DNA from 3 places in the Pseudarthrobacter sp. MDT3-1 genome. Region 3 is predicted to be linked to each of the others. Evidence: riboswitches for the same ligand, from Rfam matches in the RefSeq annotation. Region 3 holds a riboswitch; each other region holds the start of a gene.
The links. A riboswitch is a leader RNA that binds a small molecule or an ion and turns the genes downstream of it on or off. The one in region 3 is predicted to bind S-adenosylmethionine.
Positions count from the first base shown of each region.

Region 1: another riboswitch for S-adenosylmethionine. It lies ahead of metX (homoserine O-acetyltransferase MetX); the one in region 3 lies ahead of ACX80X_RS01500 (aminotransferase class V-fold PLP-dependent enzyme).
Region 2: another riboswitch for S-adenosylmethionine. It lies ahead of ACX80X_RS04790 (DUF1737 domain-containing protein); the one in region 3 lies ahead of ACX80X_RS01500 (aminotransferase class V-fold PLP-dependent enzyme).

Region 1 covers NZ_JBTNDX010000001.1:158,565-161,763, forward strand. The annotation lists gene ACX80X_RS00785 (hypothetical protein) at 1-20, shown strand, start outside; gene metX (homoserine O-acetyltransferase MetX) at 118-1,233, opposite strand; SAM riboswitch class IV at 1,246-1,360, opposite strand; gene ACX80X_RS00795 (VOC family protein) at 1,569-2,207, shown strand; gene ACX80X_RS00800 (CPBP family intramembrane glutamic endopeptidase) at 2,311-3,090, opposite strand.
Region 2 covers NZ_JBTNDX010000004.1:176,482-179,680, forward strand. The annotation lists gene ACX80X_RS04780 (acetyl-CoA C-acetyltransferase) at 1-874, shown strand, start outside; gene ACX80X_RS04785 (hypothetical protein) at 883-1,383, opposite strand; SAM riboswitch class IV at 1,509-1,624, shown strand; gene ACX80X_RS04790 (DUF1737 domain-containing protein) at 1,638-1,919, shown strand; gene ACX80X_RS04795 (rhodanese-like domain-containing protein) at 1,916-2,329, shown strand; gene ACX80X_RS04800 (O-succinylhomoserine sulfhydrylase) at 2,326-3,199, shown strand, end outside.
Region 3 covers NZ_JBTNDX010000002.1:28,691-31,889, forward strand. The annotation lists gene rsgA (ribosome small subunit-dependent GTPase A) at 1-508, shown strand, start outside; gene hisN (histidinol-phosphatase) at 561-1,373, shown strand; SAM riboswitch class IV at 1,533-1,646, shown strand; gene ACX80X_RS01500 (aminotransferase class V-fold PLP-dependent enzyme) at 1,682-3,121, shown strand.

The sequences.
Region 1 (3,199 bases), on a different contig from region 3:
CCGACATCATGAACGGCTGATCGCTTAGTCAGCGCGAAAGGACACTTGAGGCCCTGATTCCAGGGCCTCAAGTGTCCTCTCGCGTTTAAGGGCAGGGGCTCAAGTGTCCCCTGGCGCTTAGATCAGGAACGTGTCTCGGAGCTGGACGCCGAGCTGGCCGATCTCGGTCAGGAAGCCGTCGTGGCCGATCGGGGCCTCAATAACGTGCACGTCCACGTCGCCGGGGAGCGCGTCAGCCAGTTCACGGGACTGGGACGGGAAGTACAGCCGGTCGCTGTCCACCGCAGCCACGAAGAACCTGGCAGTGGCCCGGCCCAAGGCCTCGTTCAGCGAGCCCCGCCCGCGGCAGACGTCGTGGCTCATCAGGGCGTCGGTGATGGCGATGTAGCTGTTGGCATCAAAGCGCCGCACCAGCTTTTTGCCCTGGTGGTCCAGGTAGCTTTCCACCTGGTAGCGGCCCCGCTCCCCCAGCGCTGCCGCCTGGAACGGCGATTCGGGGTGCTGGGCCGACCGGCCGAAGCGGCCATGGAATTCCTCGGCGGAGCGGTAGGTGATGTGCGCGATGCGCCGTGCCAGGGCCAGTCCGTCCTCCGGCAGCGGACCGCCGTAGTAGTCGCCGTTGTTAAAATTGCTGTCCTGGCGGATGGCGAGCGTCTGCGCCTGGGCGAATGCGATCTGTTCGGCGGTGCTGGCGGCACCGATCGAGATAACGGCGCACCGCTGAACCCGTTCCGGATAGGTGACCGCCCATTCCAGGGCCCGCGCGCCGCCCATGGAACCGCCCAGCACGGCGTACCAGCTCGGGATTCCCAGCTGGTCAGCCAGCCTGGCCTCGGCCGCGGTGGTGTCCCGCAGCGTTACCAACGGAAAGCGGGACCCCCACGGCTTGCCGTCCGGGGCATCCGAGGACGGCCCAGTGGAGCCGTAGCAGCCGCCCACGATGTTGATGGAGACCACAAAGAACCGGTCCGTGTCCACCGGCGCACCCGGCCCGGCCAGCTGTTCCCACCAGCCGGGCTCGTCGCTGTCGCCGCGCGTCACGTGTGTGCTTCCGGTCAGGGCGTGCTCAATCAGGACGGCGTTGGAGCCGTCCGCGTTGAGGGTTCCCCACGTTTCATAGCCGAGGGTGACTTCCGGGAGGTATCCGCCGGCTTCGAGCTCGAGTCCGCCAATACTGGCGTAACGGACCACACCGTTCCCGGGTTCTGCGGTACGGGAAATCGTAATCGTCATGGAAGGACCTTTTCTACGCGCTTGCCCACCGTCAATTGACCGGCAGGCCAGGTCCTCACCCGGGGCACCCCGCCGCAAAAGAGGGTTGCCGGCCAGCAAGCCGGGGCTGTCGCTGGCACTCATGACCTGCTTCGAGTGTACGAACAGCCCCGGTCTATTGCTAAGCGTGTGACTGGTTGTGACTTCGCGGGAGCCCTACTGCGGCTGGCCTGCCGCGTCTTTGTTGGGCTCCGCCGCACCCTTGGCCGCCCGGAAATGTCCACTCCTGACGCATCAGGATTCCGGTAAGGCTACCCTTAGCTGAGAGCCGGATCACAAAGTGCCAAGATGATGGCATGCGCATGGATCACGTCTCTTACGCCTGTGAACAAGATGGCCTCGTTGCCACCACCGAACGTATCTCGTCCGCCCTTGGCGTTGAAGCCGTGAAGGGTGGCGTGCACCCCCGGTTTGGAACCCGGAACATGATTATTCCCCTCGCGGGCCATAAATACCTGGAAGTCGTGGAGGTCCTGAACCACCCGGCATCGGACAAGGCTCCCTTCGGGCAGGCTGTCCGGGCCCGATCCGAAGCCGGCGGCGGCTGGATGGGCTGGTGCGTCGAAGTGGACGACCTCGCTCCGTTCGAAGACCGCCTGGGCCGTGCCGCCGTCAACGGCAACCGCAAGTTCCCGGACGGCCGCGAGCTGGTCTGGAAGCAGATCGGCATCCTGGGCCTGATCGCGGACCCTCAGGTCCCGTACATGCTCAAGTGGGAGGGTGACCCCGCCTTGCACCCGTCCAACGCCTATGAGAGCAACGTCAAGATGAGCTGCCTGACCATAGCCGGTTCCGCCGAACGCGTGACGGAATGGCTGGGCGAGCCCGTCGAGAAGCCGCTGGAGGATGTGGCCGTTGACTGGGTGGCTCCGCATGGAACCCCGGGCATCCTGTCAGTAACCTTCGAAACCGCTACCGGAGCAGTCACCATCTGATTGCACGTTCAATAGCTTCGGCCGCCATCAGCGGGTGCCAATGATGCCACCCACCGATGGCGGCCGAATCCTTTTAAGCTGGACCTGAGCCGGACAAACCCCCTTAGCCCAGGCCCACAGCCCTGCCAAAGAGGCTGAAGCCAACGAAGGCAACGATGTCCAGCAGCGCGTGTGCGATAACCAGCGGCATCACCCGTTTGGTCTTTGTGTAGAGCCAGGCGAAGACCACACCCATCACTGCGTTGCCGATGAACGGCCCGAAGCCTTGATAAAGGTGGTAGCTGCCGCGGAGCATCGAGCTAGTGAAGATGGCCAGGGGCATGCTCCAGCCGAACTTGCCGAAGCGGTCCAGGAGGTAACCCACCACAATGACTTCTTCCACGATGGCGTGCCGCAGCGCGGACAGGATCAGGACGGGAACCGTCCACCAGTATGAGTCGAGCGCGCTGGGGATGATGGCGGTGGTGATCCCCAGGGCACGTCCCGCTGCGTAGAGGCCCAGCGACGGGATCCCGATCAGCGCCGCGAGGCCAAAGCCCTGCAGCAGGTCACGGCCCGGCCGGGCGAAGTTGAACCCCAGCTTCCGGAAGGCGGACCAGCCTTGGGGGCTCACTCCGGCGCCGGATTGCCGCTGGTCCGTAAGGAAGTAGATGACCAGCAGCACGGGCACGAGGGCGAAAATGATGTCCAGCAGCTGGTAGGTGAGATCGAAGTATTCGCGGGGGCTCTGTGACCGGTTCAGCGTGGACGTGCCTTCGGCCAGCGGTGCACGCGTCATCTTGTCCAGCAGCTGCACCACCGAGTAGACGGCGGACTGCCCCAGGGACAGACCCAGCACAATCCAGACTTCAATCCGCAGCCGACGGCGGGAGGGAACCAACATGGTTCCATCTTGCCTTTAGTTTCTGGTTCTTCGCTGATTCGGGGGTGGCCAGCTCGCCGGGGCTGACCAAAGTGAGAGAGCGTCCGCCGAAAACGCACCAAAAGTGAGA
Region 2 (3,199 bases), on a different contig from region 3:
CGGCGAGGCTGATTTCATCGTGGCGGCGGGCCAGGAATCCATGACCAACGCCCCGCACCTGCTGCCCCGGCTCCGCGGCGGCGTGGCCATCGGCGATGCGCCGCTGCTGGATTCACTGAACTTTGACGGCCTGCAGGACCCCGTCTCAGGCGAACTGATGGGCTCCGCCACGGACGCCGGGAACGCCCGCCTGGGCATCAGCCGCGAGGACCAGGACGCCGTCGCCGCCCTTTCGCACCAGCGGGCGGAGGCCGCCCGGGCGGCCGGCATCCTGGCTGAGGAGATCGCTCCGGTGGAGGTCCCGCAGCGCCGGGGACCCGCCGTCGTGATTGATGCCGACGAAGGCATCCGCGCCGGCACCACCATCGAGACGCTGGCGGCACTGAAGCCCGCCTTCTCCAAGGATCCGGCGGCCACCATCACCGCCGGTTCTGCCTCCCCGCTGTCAGACGGCGCCGCCGCAGTGGTAGTGGCCAGCAAGGCAGCAGCGGAAGCGGCCGGCCTGAGCTGGATCGCGGAAATCGGCAGCCACGGCCAGACCGCCGGACCGGATGGATCCTTGCATTCCCAGCCGTCCCGCGCCATTGAGCGGGCGCTGAAACTCGAAGGGATGACCATTGACGACGTGGACCTCATTGAGATCAACGAAGCCTTCGCCTCAGTGGTGCTGCAGTCCGCCACGGACCTGGGGATCGACGCGGACAGGATCAACACCGACGGCGGCGCCATCGCCCTGGGCCACCCGGTGGGCGCCTCGGGGGCCCGCCTGGTCCTGCATCAGGCACTCGCGCTGAACCGGCGCGGCGGCGGGACAGGCGTGGTTGCGTTGTGCGGCGGCGGCGGCCAGGGCGACGCCCTGATCCTCAAAGCCTGACGCCAGGGTCAGGCTCCGGGTCCAAGGATCACCAGCGGCACCAGGCGTTCCGCGCACGAAACCCGGACAAGTTCCGCCGGCCCCTGAGCCGCCCGGTTGTTCACCCCTGTGTCGTCGCACCAGTCCAGGTTGTACGGGTAAGCGGTGACCCCGGCCTTCCCGGGAGCCACGCCAGCCGGGACGGTGAACACGAAAGTGAAGCCGCCGTCGTCGGACATGGGAGCGAGCTCTTCCAGCACCGCGGTGCCGGTCGCATCCTTGACCGTCACCTGGACCTGCGCGTCGGTGCCGTAGCGGGCATCGCAAGTGGTATCCGGGGCGCTGACGGTGATCTGGTCGCCGGGTTTGGCGGCGGCAGGCGAGACGGAAAACTCCGGCGGCATGCAGGGCGCCGGCGCGAAAATGCTCCGGCAGCTTGTCACCCCCACCAGCACCGGCACGGCGCACAGCGTCACGGCCAAAACGCGCGCCCAGGCGCCCGTCAAAGAACGCCCTCGAATGTTCCCCATGACCCGATTGTCCCGTCGGCGCCGGCGTTACGGAAGCACGGCGGGGTCACGGAAGCACGCGATGGTTACGGAACATGACGTCGGCGGCGGTGCGGCCGGGCGGGCCGGATGTTACGTTTTTGGGGAGTAATGAGAACCGGCGCCAAGCCCTGACTGGCCGGTCGGCAACCCTCCCTTTCGCGGCGGGGTGCCTCAGGTGAATACTCGGCATATCGACCCATTCGAGCTGCAAGCGTGAAAGAAGGAGTTCCGTCGTGTCTGACGCACCCGCCCCTGCCCCCGCCCCCGCCCCCGCCCCCGAAGAGAAACTGTCGTACCGGCTTGTCACCGGGCCGGATGACAGGTCTTTCTGTGAACGGATTTCCACTGCCCTGGCCGAAGGGTATGTCCTGCACGGCAGCCCGGCCGCGACGTCCAACGGCGGCGTTGTGATTGTTGCGCAGGCACTCATCCTCCCGTCGGCCATCGCCACCGCTGATGCCGCCGTCGCCTCCGCCGTGGATGACCTCGATTTCGACGGCGAGGGCCACGCATGAGCTACGCCGGAGACCTCACCCCGCAGCAGGCCTGGGCCAAACTCGAACAGGGCGCCATTCTGGTGGATGTCCGGACCGAAGGTGAATGGGCCCACATCGGCATCCCGGACACGAAGGCCACGGACAACGATCCCCTGTTCATCCCGTGGACGTTCCCGGGTGGCATCCCGAACCGGGATTTCATCACCGACCTGACGCAGCAGGCCCCGGTGGACGACGGCACTGAACTGGTGTTCCTCTGCCGCTCGGGCCAGCGCTCCATCGCCGCCGCCATCGCCGCGACGCAGGCCGGTTTCACCTCCTACAACGTCCTGGAGGGTTTCGAGGGCGAGCCGGACCGCTACGGCGAGCGCACCGTCAACGGCTGGAAGAACCGCGGCCTGCCCACCAATCTGGGAATAGCCAAGTGACCTTCAACCCAGACGCCGCCAGCTGGAGCGCCGAGACGCAGGCGGTGCGCGGCGGGCTGGACCGCACCAACTTCCAGGAGACCACCGAGCCGGTCTTCCTGAACTCGGGCTTCGTCTACGAGTCCGCTGCCGCCGCCGAGCGCGCCTTCACCGGCGAGGACGAACGCTTCGTCTACTCCCGGTACGGCAACCCGTCCGTAGCCACATTCCAGGAACGCCTCCGCCTGCTCGAAGGCACCGAAGCGTGCTTTGCGACGGCGTCGGGCATGTCAGCGGTGTTCACAGCCCTGGGCGCCCTGTTGGCGGCCGGGGACCGCGTGGTTGCCGCGCGCTCCCTGTTCGGGTCCTGCTTTGTGATCCTGAACGAGATCCTGCCGCGCTGGGGCGTGGAAACCGTGTTTGTTGACGGCCCGGATCTTGAGCAATGGCGCGTCGCGCTGTCGGAGCCCACCACGGCCGTGTTCTTCGAGTCGCCCTCCAACCCGATGCAGGAAATCGTGGACATCGCCGCGGTCAGCGAGCTGGCACACGCCGCCGGGGCCACCGTCGTCGTCGACAATGTCTTTGCCACTCCCCTGCTGCAGCGCTGCGGCCAGCTGGGTGCGGACGTGATTGTGTACTCCGGCACAAAGCACATCGACGGCCAGGGACGTGTCCTGGGCGGCGCCATCCTGGGCACCAAGGAGTTCATCGACGGCCCGGTCAAGCAGCTCATGCGGCACACCGGCCCGGCCCTCTCCGCGTTCAACGCCTGGGTGCTCACCAAGGGCCTCGAAACGATGGCGCTGCGCGTGAACCACTCCTCCGCGTCCGCGCTGCGGCTGGCCGAATGGCTCGAACAGCAGCCGGCCGTCAGCTGGGTCAAGTACC
Region 3 (3,199 bases):
CGGCCTCTCGGCCCGCCTGGACAGTGACGCAGTTTCGCAGCTCCGCGCGTACCTCGAGGGCAAGGTCTCGGTGATGCTGGGTCATTCCGGCGTGGGCAAGTCAACCATGGTCAATGCGCTCACCGGGGCCGAACGGGCCACCGGTGGTGTGAACGCCGTGACCGGCCGCGGCCGCCACACGTCGTCGTCGGCCCTAGCCCTGAAGCTGACCGGAGCTCCCGCCGGAAGCTGGATCATCGACACCCCTGGCATCCGTTCGTTCGGCCTGGCCCACGTGGACCCGGACCGGATCCTGCGGTCCTTCCCGGACCTGGAGCCGGGTACGGATGCCTGCGAGCGTGGCTGCAAGCACAACACCGCGGCCGTCAACTGCGGCGTGGATGCCTGGGTGTCCGCCGGCCACGCGGGCCCCACCGGCCCGGCCCGGCTCGCGTCCCTGCGACGGCTGCTGGGCACGGATCCCCGCCTGGTGGGCCAGGAAACCAAGGAACTCGGCAGCATCGGCTAGACGGGACGCCGATGTCCCCAACACTGCGGCCCTGAGACGGTAGTTTGGAACCATGATCCAACCCGCTTCGAGCTACAACGATGACTTGCGCCTTGCCCATGTGCTGGCAGATTCCGTGGATGACCAGACCATGAGCCGCTTCAAGGCACTGGACCTCCGCATCGAGACCAAGCCGGACCTGACGCCGGTAACGGACGCGGACAAGTCCGCGGAGGAAGCCATCCGCGGCCAGCTGTCCCGCTCGCGTCCGCGCGACGCCGTGCTGGGCGAGGAATTCGGCAGTTCGGGCCATGGCTCCCGCCGCTGGATCATTGATCCCATCGACGGCACCAAGAACTTTGTCCGCGGCGTCCCGGTTTGGGCCACCCTGATCGCCCTCGTGGACGAAGGCGAACCCGTGGTGGGAGTGGTCAGCGCGCCCGCGCTGGGCAAACGCTGGTGGGCCGCCAAGGGTTCCGGCGCGTACATGGGCAAGTCCCTTGCCGCCGCAACGCGGCTCCGCGTCTCCGACGTCTCCAAACTTTCGGATGCCTCCCTGTCCTACTCCAGCCTGGGCGGTTGGAAGGAACGCGGCAACCTGGATGAGTTCCTGGGCCTGACCGAGGACGTGTGGCGCACGCGCGCCTACGGCGATTTCTGGTCCTACTGCATGGTGGCCGAAGGTTCCGTGGACATCGCCTGCGAGCCCGAACTGAACCTGTACGATATGGCTGCCCTGGTGCCCATCGTAGTGGAAGCCGGCGGCCGCTTCACCTCCTTGGAGGGACAGGACGGGCCGTTCGGCGGCAACGCCCTGGCCACGAACTCCATCCTGCACTCAGAGGTGCTCAAGCGGCTGAACCCGGATCTGGACGATCTCCTCTAGGCACTTTCTTCGAATTATCGACGGCGGATGCCTCCTCAAGGGGGCGTCCGCCGTCGTATCTTCGACAAATGAGGCTGTTCCTCAAACGCGCGTAACAAAGTCCTTAACATTGGGCCGAGCTTCCTTTCTGCAGCGGCGGATGTTCTAGGCTTCTTAACAGGTCACGAGTGCCAGCGCGAAACCCCGGTTTGCTGGCCGGCAACCCTCCATTCGCGGTGGGGTGCCCCGGGTGACGACCAGGCCGGTCCGGAATGGACACGGCAAGCGCGGATTCCCGTTACCGGGAGTCCTTCTAGAGTGAGGTCTCCGTGACAACTGCCACCGTCTCCCCTAACACTGTTTCTCCCAGCAACGCCGCCCCCGCCAATGCCACTGCGCTGATCCACGATGACGCCGCTATTGCAGGGCGCCCCCTCTCTGCGGTCACCGGGGCGGAAATCCAGGCACCGCTGATCCAGGGCGGCCATGTCCGGTACGCGAACCTGGACTACGGCGCATCCGCTCCCGCCCTCTCCGTCGTGTCGGCCTACCTCAACGAGATCCTGCCGTTCTACGCCAGCGTCCATCGCGGCGCCGGCTACGCGTCGCAGATCAGCACCTCCGTCTACGAGAACGCCCGGGACATCGTGCGCGACTTTGTGGGCGGGCGCCCGGACGACTCCGTCATCTTCACCCGGAACACCACCGACTCGCTGAACCTGCTGGCGGGTTGCCTGCCGGCGACGGACGGACGGCCCAATGGCGATGTCCTCTACTTGGACATCGAACACCATGCCAACCTGCTTCCGTGGCAGGGAGTCCCGCACCGCAGCGTTGTCGCCGCGGACACCATCGTGGGGACCCTCGAGGTCCTCCGCGCCGAACTTGAGCAGGGCAACGTCAGCCTCCTCGCGGTCACGGGCGCCTCCAACGTCACCGGCGAGATCCTCCCGATCAAGGCCCTGGCCGCCCTCGCCCATGAGTACGGAGCGCGGATCGTGGTGGACGCCGCGCAGCTGGCGCCGCACCGGCGCATCAATATCAGCACCGACGACGTCGACTACCTCGCCTTCTCCGGGCACAAGCTCTACGCGCCCTTCGGCTCCGGCGTCCTGGTGGGCCGCACCGACTGGCTCGACGCTGGCACGCCCCACCTGGCCGGCGGCGGCGCCGTCCGCGAGGCCAGGCTCGACGGCGTCAGCTGGGCCACCGGTCCGGCCCGGCACGAGGGCGGCTCCCCCAACGTCCTCGGCGCGGCCACTCTGGCCCGCGCCACCCAGGTCATCGCGTCCCTGGACCACGACCGCTGGCACGCCCACGAGGCAGCCATCAGGTCATTCCTGGTGGAAGGGCTCGGGAAGATCGACGGCGTCACCGTGCACCAGATCTTCTCGGACACGGACGCTGAAGCGGGCACCATCGGCGTGGTGAACTTCTCCGTGGCAGGGTACGACGCCGGGCTTGTGGCCGCGTACCTGTCGGCCGAGCATGGCGTTGGTCTCCGGGACGGCCGCTTCTGCGCGCACCCGCTGCTCAAGCGCCTCGGCCTTCCCTCCGGTTCCCTGCGGGCCAGCTTCGGCGTGGGCTCACGGCTGGAGGATGCCCAGCGGCTCCTTGCCGGCCTGGAGCAACTCCGCCGGACCGGCCTGGGCTGGGACTACGTGGTGGACGCGGGCCGCTGGGTTCCGGCCAACGACTCCCGCACGTACCCTCACTGGGCTCCCAACACGCCGGGCACCGCCGGCGCGGCTCCGTGCCTTGACGACTGACTGACGCTTTCCTCCCCTGGTTCCTGACCTGACCGCTGCCCACCCGGCTGCGGCCCATGCGGTAAATTCGAAGGATAC